DNA from 4 places in the Serratia sp. TSA_130.1 genome. Region 2 is predicted to be linked to each of the others. Evidence: predicted binding sites of a transcription regulator. Region 2 holds the regulator's gene; each other region holds the start of a gene.

Region 1 (3,665 bases), on a different contig from region 2:
TCTCGTATTTCATCGCCAGCCAGACGCCTCTGAGGTTAATGGCGATCACCCGGTCAAAATCCTCGCTGCTCTGTTCGGTGATGGGGGCGAAGTTGCCGATGATGCCGGCGTTGTTGAAAGCGACGTCGAGCCGGCCGTAGTGGGCGGTCACCGCGGCGAGCAGCCGGCGGATATCGTCTTCCTGGGAGACGTCGGTCACGATGGGCAGGGCATCGCCGCCAGCCAGCGCGATATCGCGCGCCGTGGCTTCGATTTCCGCCGCGCGCCGGCCGGCCAGCGCCACGTTGGCGCCTTCGCGGGCATAGGCCAGCGCGGCGGCGCGGCCGATGCCGGTGCCGCCGCCGCTCACCAGTACGACTTTGCCCGCCAGACGGCGCGGCGTTTCATGGGTTGGAGCTGTAGCATTAATCATCGCATCGATACCTGGTAATGGGTTCGATCGCAATGCTATGTTGTTAGATGACGGATAACTATCCGCTAAAAATTCATCTCACTATTAGATAATTTATATCAATAGCATGAAGAAACCCGAACTGTCCGGCCTGGCGGCCTTCGTGGCTATCGCCAGTGAACGCAGCTTCCGCCGCGCCGCCGCCCGATTGGGCGTGACGCCGCCGACGCTGACCCACACCCTGCGCGAACTTGAAGCGCAGGTGGGCATTCGCCTGCTGAACCGCACCACCCGCAACGTCTCGCCGACAGAGGCCGGAGAGCATCTGCTGGCGCAGCTGGTGCCGGCTTTTACCGACATCGACGCCGCGCTGGAGAGCCTGAATGCGTTTCGCGAAGGTCCACGCGGCCTGGTACGTATCAACGCGCCGCGTTCGGCGATCGATCTCGCCATCGTGCCGCATCTGGGACGGCTGGCCAGCGAATACCCCGGCATTACGCTGGAAGTGGTGGCGGACGAGGGGTTCGCCAACATCGTCGAGCAAGGCTTTGACGCTGGCATCCGGCTCGGCGAGGATCTGCACAACGATATGCGCGCGGTGCGCCTGACGCCGGATCTGCGTTTTGCCATCGTCGCCACGCCGGATTACTTTCAACGGCACGGTGAACCGACGCACCCGCAGGATTTACTGCAGCATCGCTGCATCGGTTGGCGCAAAGCTTCTTCAGGCGAGCGCTACAAATGGGCCTTTCAGCAGGGGGAGCAGCGGTTTTCCGTGGCGGTCAACAGCCCGTTGATACTCGATGACGGCAGGATGATGGTGCAGGCGGCGCTGGCGAACGTCGGCATCGCTTTTGCCATCGAGCAGGAGGTGGAAGAATATCTGGCGAGCGGGCGGCTGCGGCGGGTGCTGGCCGATTGGTGCGCGCCGTTTCCCGGTTTTTACCTCTATTACCCCAACCGCAGAAACCATTCCGTGGCGCTGGCCACGGTGATTGAGTTGCTGCGTCTGCCCACGTAATCCTCTTCACCTGCCATCGCGTTCGGATGGCAGCAGGCGAATCAAGCTTGAACTATTTTTATTCCCTCGCCGTTTGTTCAGACGCAAATAAACCCTTAAATTCTCAGCGAGTTTATAACTTGCTGTTTATAATTGTTATTTGATTATTTATTACGAATATTCTGAGTTTTTATCGGTTATTTGAGAGCCCGGTCACACTATTTTTTTGTGCGAAATGTGAAGAGGGTCAATCCATCAGGTCAATGAGAGACGGTTCTGTCTCCTTCTGGCTTACCGATCCTTTTTTCATGCTCCGTATACTGTCTGTAACCAGGGCAACGTGACGGAAATTTTCATAAGGAATGTGCGTGAAGCAATCGTGATTGCATCTGGCATACAAATAACACCGGGTTTTTTTGATTATCTGAGGTGCTTGGTATGGAAAAGAAAAAAATCTATCTGTTTTGTTCTGCCGGTATGTCCACTTCCCTGTTGGTATCAAAAATGAAGGCACAGGCCGAAAAATATGAAGTACCGGTGATCATCGCCGCCTATCCGGAAGCGCTGGCCGCGGAGAAGGGGGTTGAAGCGGATCTGATCCTGCTGGGGCCGCAGATCGCCTACACCCTGCCGGAAGTGCAGAAACAGTTGCCCAATAAACCTGTTGAAGTCATCGATCCGCTGCTGTACGGCAAGGTCGATGGGCTGGGCGTGCTGAAGGCCGCGGTGGCCGCCATCAAGAAAGCCAACCAATAACAGGAGGCCGCCGTGAATACCCTCATTGCCTCGCTCGAGAAGGTTATCCTGCCTTTCGCCGTAAAAATCGGTAAGCAGCCCCACGTCAACGCCATCAAAAACGGCTTTATCCGCCTGATGCCGCTGACCTTGACCGGGGCGATGTTCGTGTTGATCAACAACGTGTTCCTGAGCTTTGGCGAGGGATCGTTCTTCTATTCGCTGGGCGTGCGATTGGACGCCTCCACCATCGAGACGCTCAATAGCCTGAAGAGTATTGGCGGCAGCGTTTACAACGGTACGTTGGGGATCATGTCCCTGATGACGCCGTTCTTTATCAGCATGGCGCTGGCCGAAGAGCGCAAGGTCGATCCCCTGGCCTCGGCGTTGCTGGCGGTGGCGGCCTTCATGACCGTCACGCCGTTCAACGTCGGCGAGGCCTATGCGGTGGGCGCCAATTGGCTGGGCGGCGCCAACATCATTTCCGGTATGGTGATCGGGCTGGCGGTGGCTGAGATGTTTGCCTTCATCGTGCGGCGCAACTGGGTGATCAGCCTGCCGGACAGCGTGCCGGCTTCGGTGTCGCGCTCCTTCTCGGCGCTGATCCCCGGCTTCATCATCCTCTCCATCATGGGGCTGGTGGCGTTCGCGCTGGCGCACTGGGGCACCAACTTCCACCAGATCATCATGGACGGCATTTCGGCGCCGCTGGCCAAGATGGGCAGCGTAGTGGGCTGGGTATACGTGCTTTTCTCTTCGCTGCTGTGGTTCTTTGGGGTACACGGTTCCATGGCGCTGGCGGCGCTGGACAGCGGCATCATGACGCCTTTCGCGCTGGAAAATGTGGAGCTGTACAATAAATACGGTTCGGTCGAGGCGGCGGTGGCCGCCGGCAAAGAGTTCCACATGTGGGCGAAACCGTTCGTCGACTCTTATATTTACCTCGGCGGCACCGGTTCGACGCTGGGCCTGATCATCGCCATCTTCATCGCCTCGCGCCGCGAAGATTACCGCCAGGTCGCCAAACTGGCGACGCCATCCGGCATTTTCCAGATCAACGAACCTATCCTGTTCGGTTTGCCGGTGATCATGAACCCGGTGATGTTTATTCCGTTCATCCTGGTGCAGCCGGTGCTGACCCTCATCACCTCGCTGGCTTACTACTCCGGGCTGATCCCGCCGATCACTAACATCGCGCCCTGGACCATGCCGGTCGGCCTGGGAGCGTTCTTCAACACCAACGGCAGCATCATGGCCCTGTTGCTGAGCTTGTTCAACCTGGCGGTCGCCACCGTGATTTATCTGCCGTTCGTGGCGATTTCCAACAAGGCGCAAAGCCAGATCGATGCGGCGACGGAAAGCGAAGAAGACATCGCCAAGGCGCTGAAATTCTAACTGTGGAACGGGGCGGCGCGGTCGCCCCGCGAGGGACGCAAATATGGAATATCAATTTGCCGACGGGTTTTGGTGGGGCAGCGCCACCTCCGCGCCGCAGTCTGAAGGTGCGGCAGCGCGGGACGGCAAGAGCCGCAATATCTT
Region 2 (3,665 bases):
CCGATCGTCAACCTGGAGTGGATACAGAAGCTGATCCGCGATACCGGCGAACGCGGCCACTCCCGCGAGGCGGTGATGGATTCGGTGGTGCGTTCGATGGAAGACTACATCAACTACATCACGCCGCAGTTCTCGCGCACCCACATCAACTTCCAGCGCGTACCGACGGTGGATACTTCCAACCCGTTCGCCGCCAAAGCCATTCCCTCACTGGATGAAAGCTTCGTGGTGATCCACTTCCGCGGGCTGGATCAGATTGACTTCCCCTATTTGCTGGCGATGCTGCAGGGCTCGTTTATCTCGCACATCAATACGTTAGTGGTGCCGGGCGGCAAGATGGGGCTGGCGATGGAGCTGATCATGGCGCCGCTGGTACAGCGGCTGCTGGAAGGCAAGAAGATCGAATAAACGCGTTGAGCGCGGCGGCGGGCCGCGCTCCGTCTCGATTACGCCGGCTGGCGGATCTCGAAGCTGTGGGTCACCGTGGCGGCCTTGTTGAGCATCAGCGCCACCGAGCAGTACTTCTCCGCCGACAGGTTCACCGCTCGCTCTACGATTTTGTCGGTCAGATCCTGGCCGGTGACGATGAAGTGCAGGTTGATATGGGTGAACAACCGCGGGGCTTCTGCACGGCGCTCGGAGGTCAGCTTCACCTCGCAGTCGCGCACGTCGTTGCGCCCTTTTTGCAGGATGGACACCACGTCGATCGCGCTGCAGCCACCCACCGACATCAGCACCATCTCCATCGGGCTGGGCGCTTTATCGCCGGCGTTGCCGTCCATCAGCACCTGGTGGCCGGAGGCCGATTCACCCAAAAACGTTAACCCTTCCACCCACTTAACTCTTGCCTGCATTCTGGTCACTCCGGTTGATTTCTTAAAATCAGAGTACGCTTTCGCATAGAAACAGGCAACGTAACCTGATGCTAATCATGCTGAAGCGAGACAACACGAGACACCCGCCTTACTCTGTGCTACAAACAGAGCCGCAATAAATCTTTCCGGGACACTGAATTTCAGGGAAACGCCCAGAGAAAGGCTCCTTTACCGGTATGTTAACAGAATGTAGCTTGCAGCGCTTACGGCAAGTTAATATGCTAGAGCGACAGCGTATTTTTATGACACGCCTCAAAACTTGCCGGTAGCCCTCGCTCATAACTGCGGCTACAGGCGGGTTTTACAGGGAACTCTGACCCCTGTGACACAAGGCAGCGATAACAACAGAGGATAACAGCGAATGGTTCTCGGCAAACCGCAAACAGACCCTACTCTCGAATGGTTCCTGTCTCATTGCCATATCCACAAATATCCATCGAAGAGTACGCTGATTCACCAAGGTGAAAAGGCCGAAACGCTTTACTACATCGTGAAAGGCTCCGTCGCGGTGCTGATCAAGGATGAAGAAGGTAAAGAGATGATCCTGTCCTACCTCAACCAGGGGGATTTCATCGGCGAGCTCGGATTGTTCGAAGAAGGTCAGGAGCGCAGCGCCTGGGTTCGCGCCAAAACCGCCTGTGAAGTGGCCGAAATTTCCTACAAGAAATTCCGCCAGTTGATCCAGGTTAACCCGGACATCCTGATGCGTCTGTCCGCCCAAATGGCGAGCCGCCTGCAGGTCACTTCCGAAAAAGTGGGCAACCTCGCCTTCCTGGACGTCACCGGCCGCATCGCGCAAACCCTGCTGAATCTGGCGAAGCAACCCGACGCCATGACTCACCCGGACGGCATGCAGATCAAGATCACCCGCCAGGAAATCGGCCAGATCGTCGGCTGCTCGCGTGAAACCGTTGGCCGTATTCTGAAAATGCTGGAAGACCAAAACCTGATTTCCGCCCACGGCAAGACCATTGTCGTCTACGGCACCCGTTAATCCCTGAAGAAACGGCGCAATCTGCGCCGTTTTTTTGTCTGCTCTCTGCCATGTGGCGCCGCCTGATTTACCACCCGGAAGTCAACTACGCACTGCGACAAACGCTGGTGTTGTGCCTGCCGGTGCTGTTTGGCCTGCTGATTGGCCAGCTGCAGCTCGGCCTGATGTTCTCTCTGGTGCCCGCCTGCTGCAATATCGCCGGTCTGGACACGCCGCATAGGCGCTTCTTTAAACGGCTGATCGTCGGCGGTGCGCTGTTTGCCCTCAGCAGCCTGCTGCTGCAACAAGCCCTGCTGTGGCACGTGCCGCTGCCGGCGCTGATGCTGGGCCTGGCGCTGCTGCTCGGCGTCACCGGCGAAATCAGCCCGCTGCACGCCCGGCTGTTGCCGGCGGCGCTGGTGGCCGCCATCTTCTCCCTCAGCATGGCCGGCACCGTGCCTCTCTGGCAGGCGCCGCTGCTGTACGCGATCGGCACCGCCTGGTACGGCTTATTCACCTGGTTCTGGTTCCGGCTGTGGAAAGAGCAGCCGATGCGCGAGACGCTGAGCCAGCTCTATCTGGAACTGGCGGACTACTTCGAAGCCAAATACTCGCTGCTGACTCAGCACACCGATCCGCAGACCGCTCTGCCGCCGCTGCTGGTGCGCCAGCAAAAGGTGATGGATCTGATCAGCCTGCTGTACCAACAGCTTAATTTCCTGCCGCACGCCAACAACCTCGATCAAAAGCGTCTGCAACGCGCCTTTCAGGTGGCGATGGATCTGCAGGAGCACATCACCGTCAGCCTGCACTTGCCGGAGGAAGTACAAAAACTGATGGAGCAGAGCCAGGCCGAAGCGATCATTCGCCGCAACGCTCAGGTGATCGCCGGGCGGCTGCGCGTGGTGGCGCACGATATTCTCTACCATCAACATTCGAAGCGCTTTTCCATGACGCACGAACTGGCGGCGCTGGAAAAAATGGCGGCGCAGCATCCCGACAACCCGGTCGGCCAGTTTTGTTACTACCATTTCAGCCGCATTGCCCGCCTGCTGCGCACCCAGCATCCGCTGTACCGCCGCGATTTGATGCCCAGCCAGCATCGCCTGCCGTTTTGGCCGGCGTTGGCCAGCTACCTGTCGTTCAAATCCACGGCGCTGCGCAACGCCGCGCGGCTGGGGGTGACGCTGGCGGTCGGCAGCAGCCTGGGGGCGGTATTCAATCTGCCGAAGCCGTACTGGATACTGCTCACCATCATGCTGGTGAGCCAAAACGGCTATAACGCCACCCGGGTGCGTATTCAGCACCGTGCGCTCGGCACGATCGCCGGTTTGTTGCTGGCGGCCGGGCTGTTGCAGCTGCAATTACCGGAAGCAGAAACACTGAGCATCATGCTGATGATCACGCTGTTGGCCTACCTGGTTTCGCGCAAGAACTACGGGCTGTCGGTGATTGGCTTTACGGTCACGGCGGTTTACACCCTGCAGCTGCTGGCGCTGAACGGCTCGCATTTTTTGGTGCCGCGTCTGATCGATACGCTGATCGGCTGCGTGCTGGCGTTCGGCGGCACCATTTGGCTGTGGCCGCAGTGGCAAAGCGGGCTGCTGCGCAAGAATGCCCATCAGGCGCTGGAAAACGATCAAGCCGCGCTGCGGCTGATGCTGAAGCAACCGGAGCCGGACGCCACCGCGTTGGCCTATGCCCGCATGCAGGTCAACCAGGCGCACAATGCGCTGTTCACTTCGCTCAATCAGGCGATGCAGGAACCGGGGTTCGCCTCGAACTATCTGGCGGACATGCGGCTGTGGGTCACTCAC
Region 3 (3,665 bases), on a different contig from region 2:
ATCCAGCATCTGCTCGCGGAAAGCGGCCAGCGTGGTTTCGGTCAGCAGATAGTCTTCCAGCACCGTCGCTTCGTCGGCCCCCAGCGCGAACAGCACCAGCGCCGAACCGACCCCGGTGCGATCCTTGCCGACCGCGCAGTGTTGCACGATCGCGCCGCCGCCGGGGTTGCTCAACAGCTGCGCCAACCGCTGATAGGCCGCATTGCCGAACGGCAGGCGGCGATACAGCTCCAGCATGAACGCCCGGGCGTCGAAAGCGGCCAGCGTTTCGTTGGTGAGCTTTTCCAGGTTGGCGTTGACTTCGCTGCTCAGCGGGTTGGCCGGCACGTGGTGATAGTCGGCGCCATTCCACAGAATATCCGGTTTGGCATGCACTTCGTCGGCATCGCGGTAGTCCAGCACCGAACGCACCGGCACCCCAGCGAGGAAAGTGCAGTCGTTTTCCGTCAGCCGCTCGAGAGAACCGGAGCGGAACAGCAGGCCGCGTTTGATGCGGCGCCCGTCGGCCACGCCGTTGCCGCCGAAGTCACGGAAGTTAATGCCGCCGTCGAGCGGCGCAAGCGAAGGATGAAGCAGGATCTGGGCGGTCATAAACGTCCTCGTTGTTTTTGTTCTGACAACGCGCGGCAGCCATCGGCGCAGCGCTGAGGAGTATCACCGTAACAGATTAGCCGCGAATGGAAAAACGGACCGCGTCGGCGGCCCGTTCACTCCGTTGACAAAGGAGGAAAAAACGCGGTTTTTCCTCCTTTGTGGTTATCCGCCGAAAATCAATGAATTGATTTTCCCTGTTTGTTATCCGCTGCTTTCTGCAAACCGGGCAATGGCATGAGGTTTGTCATCAATCTCAACGGACCGCGTCGGCGGCCCGTTGAGGGAAGGTGATTACAGCAGACGGCGGGCGGCGTCCACCACGATCTGCACCGCTTTGCTTTCGGTGTTTTTCATGGTCTCGGCGTTCGGGATCTCTTGCTGGGTGCGGTTAACGATCACCCCGGCCACCATGCCGGCGCGCAGGCCCTGGCTGGCGCACATGGTCAGCAGCGTGGCGGATTCCATTTCATAGTTCATCACGCCCATCGCCTGCCATTCTTCCATCGAGCCTTTGAAACGGCTGACCACGCGGCCAGAGTAGGTATCGTAACGTTCCTGGCCCGGATAGAAGGTATCGGAAGAAGCCGTCACGCCAATGTGGGTGGTGGCGCCGCTGGCTTTGGCCGCTTCCACCAGCGCGGTGGTGCAGGCGAAGTCCGCGACCGCCGGGAACTCCATCGGCGCAAAGTGCAGGCTGGCGCCGTCGAGGCGTACCGCTGCCGTAGTCACCAGTACGTCGCCGACGTTGATGTTCGCCTGAATGGCGCCGGTGGTGCCGATACGCAGGAAGGTGCGGATGCCCAGCTGCGCCAGCTCTTCCACCGCGATAGAGGTAGACGGGCCGCCGATGCCGGTGGAGCAGACGATCACCGCCTTGCCATCCAGCTCTGCGCGCCAGGTGGTGAATTCACGATGGGAGGCCAGATGCACCGGATTTTCCATCAGCTTGGCAATTTTCTCTACGCGCTGCGGATCGCCCGGCACGATGGCAAGCTGGGCCCCTTGTAAATCGTTCTTGGTGAGGCCGAGATGAAAAACATCAGACTGAGACATACGAGACTCCTCATGGATCATGTTTATTGGGAGGAACAAAAAAGCACTCTACTGAAAATCGCCGCTTAATTTCGTGACGATAGTCACTATGAAAAGAGAAACAAATTACATGCTACATATTTTTTGTGATTTTTATCACAAAAAAGCACTATAAGGCATCCAGAACGCACCGCTAAACCTCAGTCTAGCCGACAAACCTTGCCGCTCCCTGCCCGTTGATTGCCGGCTGAAACTATTTAGCTCATCAATTCGAAATACCCCCATCTTATCGGTTGCTTAGGGACAAAAAAGCCCTCTAACGCACCTTATGGCACTTACGCGGGCCAAAACGCGTAATAACATGATAAAAAGCGCTTAAAAATGCCGTAAAGCCAGATAATTAGCCGTTTTTTATCGACTTGTCCGAAAGTGCGCCACGCGGCGCCAATAATGGGTAATCTTTCCTATAGTTAATCTCAGCGCTTTTTTCTATTGCACGGAGACCGCAATGAAAACCGAACATGTGATGACATTAGAACAGGCTCAGGGAGGATTCGCCCCGGCCGCCGCGCCGGTAGCCGCCTCCGCGATTATCACCGATGAACAGGGCATTCACGCCGGGCAAACGACTATTCCTTCCCAGGGAGACGCGCTGCCGGCCTACGTCGCCAAACCCGCCGACCACAACGGCCCCTTCCCCATCGTGCTGGTGGTGCAGGAAATCTTCGGCGTCCATGAACATATTCAGGATCTGTGCCGCCGTCTGGCCAAACAGGGCTATCTGGCGATTGCTCCCGAGCTCTATTTCCGCCAGGGCGACGCCAACGACTACACCGATATCGGCGAGCTGTTCCAGCAGCTGGTGACCAAGGTGCCGGATCGTCAGGTGCTGTCGGATCTGGATCACGCCGCGCACTGGGCTATCCGCCACGGCGGCGACGCCGGCAAGCTGGCGATCACCGGTTTTTGCTGGGGCGGCCGCATTACCTGGCTGTACGCGGCGCACAACCCGCAGTTAAAAGCGGCCGTCGCCTGGTACGGCAAACTGGTGGGTGAAAAAACGCTGAATTCGCCGAAGCATCCGGTCGATATCGCCACGCACTTGTCAACGCCAGTGCTGGGGCTGTATGGCGGGCAGGACAGCGGCATTCCGCTGGATACGGTGGAAAACATGCGTCAGGCGATCCGCGCCGCCAACGCCGATGCCGAAATCGTGGTGTATCCTGGCGTCGGGCACGCATTCAACGCCGACTATCGCCCCAGCTACAACGCCGAAGCGGCGGAAGACGGCTGGCAGCGCATGCTGGCGTGGTTCGCCCAGCACGGCGTCAAGTAATCCCCCTCGCATAAAAAAGGGCGCCGAAGCGCCCAATCATCACACCAGTAAATCTATCTGCGGCGGTTTACCCGCCGCACGGCATCACGCGTGCTCGCGCAGGCGCTGCGCCGCCAATACCATGTTGGCCAGCGACTGCCGGGTTTCAGGCCAACCGCGAGTTTTCAGGCCGCAATCGGGGTTGACCCACAGGCGTTCCGCCGGGATGTTCTGCGCCGCTTTACGCAGCAGCGCTTCGATCCATTCCACGCTCGGCACGTTCGGCGAGTGGATATCGTAGACGCCCGGCCCGATTTCGTTCGGGTATTCGAACTCTTTGAAGGCTTCCAGCAGATCCATATCGGAACGCGAGGTCTCGATGGTGATCACGTCGGCGTCCAGCGCGGCGATGGAGTCCATGATGTCGTTGAACTCGCAGTAACACATGTGGGTGTGGATCTGGGTGTCATCCTGCGCCACGGCGGCGTTCAATTTGAAGGCGTCCACCGCCCAGTTCAGGTAGGCGGCCCAGTCGGATTGTCGCAGCGGCAGCCCCTCGCGCAGCGCAGGTTCGTCGATCTGAATGATGCCGATGCCGGCTTTTTCCAAATCTTCCACCTCGTCGCGCAGCGCCAGCGCAATCTGCTTGGCGATCACTTCGCGGGTCACGTCTTCACGCGGGAACGACCAGCACAGGATGGTCACCGGCCCGGTCAACATGCCT
Region 4 (3,665 bases), on a different contig from region 2:
CACCAGCGAAGCCAGCGCGCCGGCGATCACCACGTAGCGCCAGCCGCTCAGGCCCCAAATCGTCTGCGGCACCAGCCACCAGGACATCAGCGCCACCGCCGGCACCGACAGGAACTGCACGAAGAACGCGAAGGCGAAAGCCCGGGTGCGCAGATGCGCGGGCACCCACTCCGTCAGGTAGGTATCGATGGTCACCAGCTCAATGCCGAGCCCGACGCCCACCAGAAAGCGCAGAAAGATCACCCACTCCGCCTGCTGTTGAAACGCCAGCAGCAGCGAGAAGGCGCCATACCAGATCAGGGCGAACATGAAGGTGGCGCGCCGGCCGAAGCGATCGGCGTACGGGCTCAGCAGGCTGGCGCCGACGAACAGGCCGAGAAAGGTGGCGGAGGCGAAGGCCGCCTGATCCGACACGCCGAAGACGCCCTGCGCGCCGGTGTGGAAAATGCCGTCGGCGATAAGGCCGGTGCTGATATAGCCGGTCTGGAACAGATCGTAGAGTTCGAAAAAGCCGCCCAGCGACAGCAGAATGATAAAGCGCCACAGGCCGGCCGACGCGGGCAAGGCGTCGATTCTGGCCGCCAAATCCCGCGCATGGATCGGCGACGCCGCTACAGAGTCACTCACCGTTAACCTCGCATTAACATTTTTGATGACTTTCTATGCTAGCGAAGCGGCGTCGGAGTTAAATTTTTAATTAGCAGACTATGAAAAAAAGTTAAGCATAAAACGCTGCAGCAGCCTGTTTTATAGCAGGAAAATGTAGCGCGGGATGCCGCAGCGGCATCCCGAATCGGCAGGTTAACGGCTGTGGTGGTGCTGCAGCCGTTCGCTGCGGTAGGCGCTCAGCAAGCACCAGCCGAGGGCGATCAGCGCCAGCGGCGCGGCGACGAAGCCGATGTTGCCCATGCCCAGATGCAGGCTCACCTGATTGCCCAGCAGCGCGCCGCTGCCGATGCCGAAGTTGTACAGGCCGGAGAAGATCGCCATCGCCACGTCGGTGGCGTCCGGCGCCAGGCTCAAAACCCTGGCCTGCATCGACAGGCCGATCGCCATGATCGCCATGCCCCAAAAGATGCACAGCACCGTCAGATGGCTTTCGCTGCCGGCGGCCGGCAACAGCAGCAGCAGGCTCAAGGCCAGCAGCGTAATGGCGCCGATAAAGAAGCCGGAAGGAAAACGCTCGCTGTAGCGGCTGAACAGCAGGCTGCCGACGATGCCGGCGGCGCCGAACAGCAACAGCATCAGCGTGGTGAAGTTCTCCGACAGCCCGGCCACGGTCTGGATAAACGGCTCGATGTAGCTGTAGGCGGTGAAGTGCGCCGTCACCACAATGATGGTCAGCATGTAAAGCGCCATCAGCGCCGGGCGCTTGAACAGCAGCGGCACGCTGGCCAGCGAACCGGAGTGCTCGCTTTTCAGCACCGGCAACAGGCGCCACAGCAGCACCAGCGCCAGGGTGGCGCACACCGCGATGCCGATAAAGGTCATGCGCCAGCCGAGCAACTGCCCCACCACCCGCCCGAGCGGCAACCCGAGCACCATCGCCAGCGCGGTGCCGCCCGCCAGCAGGCTCAGCGCCTGGGCTTTCTTGCCCGGCGGCGCCACGCGGATCGCCAGCGAGGCGGTGATCGACCAGAACACCGAGTGCGCCAGCGCCACGCCGGCGCGCGAGATAACCAGCGTGGTAAAGTTCCAGGCCACGGCGGTCAGTATGTGGCTGGCGATAAACAGCATGAACACGCCGATCAACAGTTTGCGGCGCTCGATCTTGCTGGTCAGCAGCATGCACGCCAGCGAGGCGGCGGCGACGATCCAGGCGTAAATGGTAATGATCAAGCCGACCTGTTCGGTTTGCATCGAAAAGCTGGCGGCGATATCGCTCAGCAGACCGACCGGAATAAACTCGGTGGTGTTGAATATAAAGGCCGAGACGGCGAGGATGACCACGCGCAACCAGGCGGTTGAGCGGGAAACGGGAGCGTGTTCCATGGTAAAAAAAATCCGGACAGGTGCGGGCAAGTCGCGATATTTTAACCAACCGGCCCGCTAAATGCGATACGCGTCACATTTTAATTGTGTGGTTTTTTTCACCGCCCATCGACACGCTCACCGACGCACGGTTGCCAAAATGCTGTGCTAATCTATTGAAGCGTACCAATTTTTCCTGCCGCTCTTCCCCGGCCGTCCACGCGCCGCGCCGAAGACCCGCGCAGTGTCCCTTTGGCGTTTCCTGAGGCGAGGTCATTATGATGTCCGCGATTTATGATTGGTCCGTACTTGCCCTGCGCAATGTTTACGATCGCCGCATCCAGGGCCAGCCGGTGCTCGACAGCGCGGCCCTCTTCCCCGACGCCGAACGCTTTACCGCCCAATGGCGGCAGATCCGCGAAGAGGCGCTGACGGTCGCCCACGATCTGCACAATATCCCGCGCTTCCACGAGATCATGAGCCAGCAGGCGTCCATCTCCGCCAACGACGCGCGCGACTGGCGCATGTTCATCATGAAGGCCTATGGCCAGCCCATCCCCCGCAACCTGGCACGCTGCCCGACGCTGGCGGCGCTGATCGCCTCCTCGCCGGACGTGCTGTCCGCGTCGCTCTCCTTCCTGGCGCCCGGCAAACAGGTGCCGCCCCATCGCGGCCCGTTCCGCGGCATTCTGCGCGGCTATCTGGTGCTGGACATGCCCAAACGCGCCGACGGCGCGCCGGCGGCGGTGCTGAAGGTGGATGGCCGCGAATACCGGCTGCGCGAAGGGGAGTTCATGCTGTGGGACGATACCTTCGAGCACGAGGTATGGAACGACAGCCCGCAGGTGCGCACCGTGCTGCTGCTGGACATTCGCCGCCGCGACATGCCCGGCGGGCTGCGGCTGCTCTCCAGAGCCATCATCGCGCTGGTGCGGCTGAACGTGCGCTGGATGCAGCGCCAGTTCTGACTGCGGCGCACAGGCGATTAACCACCCTGAGAAGCCAGCCACTGGCCGGCGGTGGTGGCGGCCATGCCCTGGCGCGCATTGAAGGTGTTCGCCTTATCCCAGGCCACGCCGTCGGGTCGGGCGAAAGCCAACCGGTATTTCGCGCCGACGTCATGCGGATGATTCCGCACCTCCGCCTGCAGCCGCTCTTTGTCCAACAGGACTCTGTTGACCTCCACGCCCCAGTGCGCCTGCATAAGATCGGCAAGCTCACGGTAGGTCAGCGTATCCCCGGCGATATAGACCACCTGGTTGCGAAACGCGGGCCGATGGAAAAAAATCGCGGCCGTCAGCCGGCCAATGTCCTCGGGAGTGGTCAGCGTCACCGCATACTGCCAGTCACCCAGCGCGCGCACGGTTTTGCGTTCCGCATCCACCACGCCAAAAACCGAGTCAAACAGGTAGCTGGTGAAAATGCCCGTGGAAACAATCACCCACTCCGTTGCGCTCTGCGCGCGCAGCAGGTGACGCACCTCAAGCTGTTCATCCCACACCGGCTGCCCGCTGCCTTTACCGACGACATCGTAGTCCACGCCGAACTGCCACGGGAAGTAGCGCGCCACGCCGGCCTGCAAAACGGCCTGGGTGATCTTTATCTGCGTGCCCGCCCCGCCGACGAAGCCGCTGCAGTTGATTACCGCATCAAAGCCGCGCAGCAGCACGCTCAGCGCCTCCACACCGCTTTGC

What was found. The regulator CRP, encoded in region 2, controls carbon source genes, mostly activating them, when cyclic AMP is high. The targets are predictions, from matches to a motif close to ATGTGANNNNNNTCACAT.
Region 1: ACUTQY_RS15355 (PTS sugar transporter subunit IIB) is a predicted target of CRP. The motif match lies at 1,627-1,644, and genes of this name have one in related genera.
Region 3: udp (uridine phosphorylase) is a predicted target of CRP. The motif match lies at 1,771-1,788, and genes of this name have one in related genera.
Region 4: ACUTQY_RS03805 (sugar transporter) is a predicted target of CRP. The motif match lies at 2,054-2,071, and genes of this name have one in related genera.

What each region holds. Positions count from the first base shown of each region.
Region 1 covers NZ_JBQZFS010000003.1:487,984-491,648, forward strand. Annotated here, with positions in the region: gene ACUTQY_RS15345 (SDR family NAD(P)-dependent oxidoreductase) at 1-412, opposite strand, end outside; gene ACUTQY_RS15350 (LysR family transcriptional regulator) at 519-1,412, shown strand; gene ACUTQY_RS15355 (PTS sugar transporter subunit IIB) at 1,830-2,147, shown strand; gene chbC (PTS N,N'-diacetylchitobiose transporter subunit IIC) at 2,160-3,521, shown strand; gene ACUTQY_RS15365 (glycoside hydrolase family 1 protein) at 3,565-3,665, shown strand, end outside.
Region 2 covers NZ_JBQZFS010000008.1:46,004-49,668, forward strand. Annotated here, with positions in the region: gene ACUTQY_RS21980 (phosphoribulokinase) at 1-408, shown strand, start outside; gene ACUTQY_RS21985 (OsmC family protein) at 447-854, opposite strand; gene crp (cAMP-activated global transcriptional regulator CRP) at 1,237-1,869, shown strand; gene ACUTQY_RS21995 (YccS/YhfK family putative transporter) at 1,920-3,665, shown strand, end outside.
Region 3 covers NZ_JBQZFS010000006.1:265,740-269,404, reverse strand. Annotated here, with positions in the region: gene ACUTQY_RS20150 (tyrosine-protein phosphatase) at 1-591, opposite strand, end outside; gene udp (uridine phosphorylase) at 886-1,647, opposite strand; gene ACUTQY_RS20140 (dienelactone hydrolase family protein) at 2,135-2,962, shown strand; gene metE (5-methyltetrahydropteroyltriglutamate--homocysteine S-methyltransferase) at 3,047-3,665, opposite strand, start outside.
Region 4 covers NZ_JBQZFS010000001.1:820,369-824,033, forward strand. Annotated here, with positions in the region: gene ACUTQY_RS03800 (MFS transporter) at 1-627, opposite strand, end outside; gene ACUTQY_RS03805 (sugar transporter) at 802-1,992, opposite strand; gene ACUTQY_RS03810 (aspartyl/asparaginyl beta-hydroxylase domain-containing protein) at 2,253-2,939, shown strand; gene ACUTQY_RS03815 (aromatic alcohol reductase) at 2,957-3,665, opposite strand, start outside.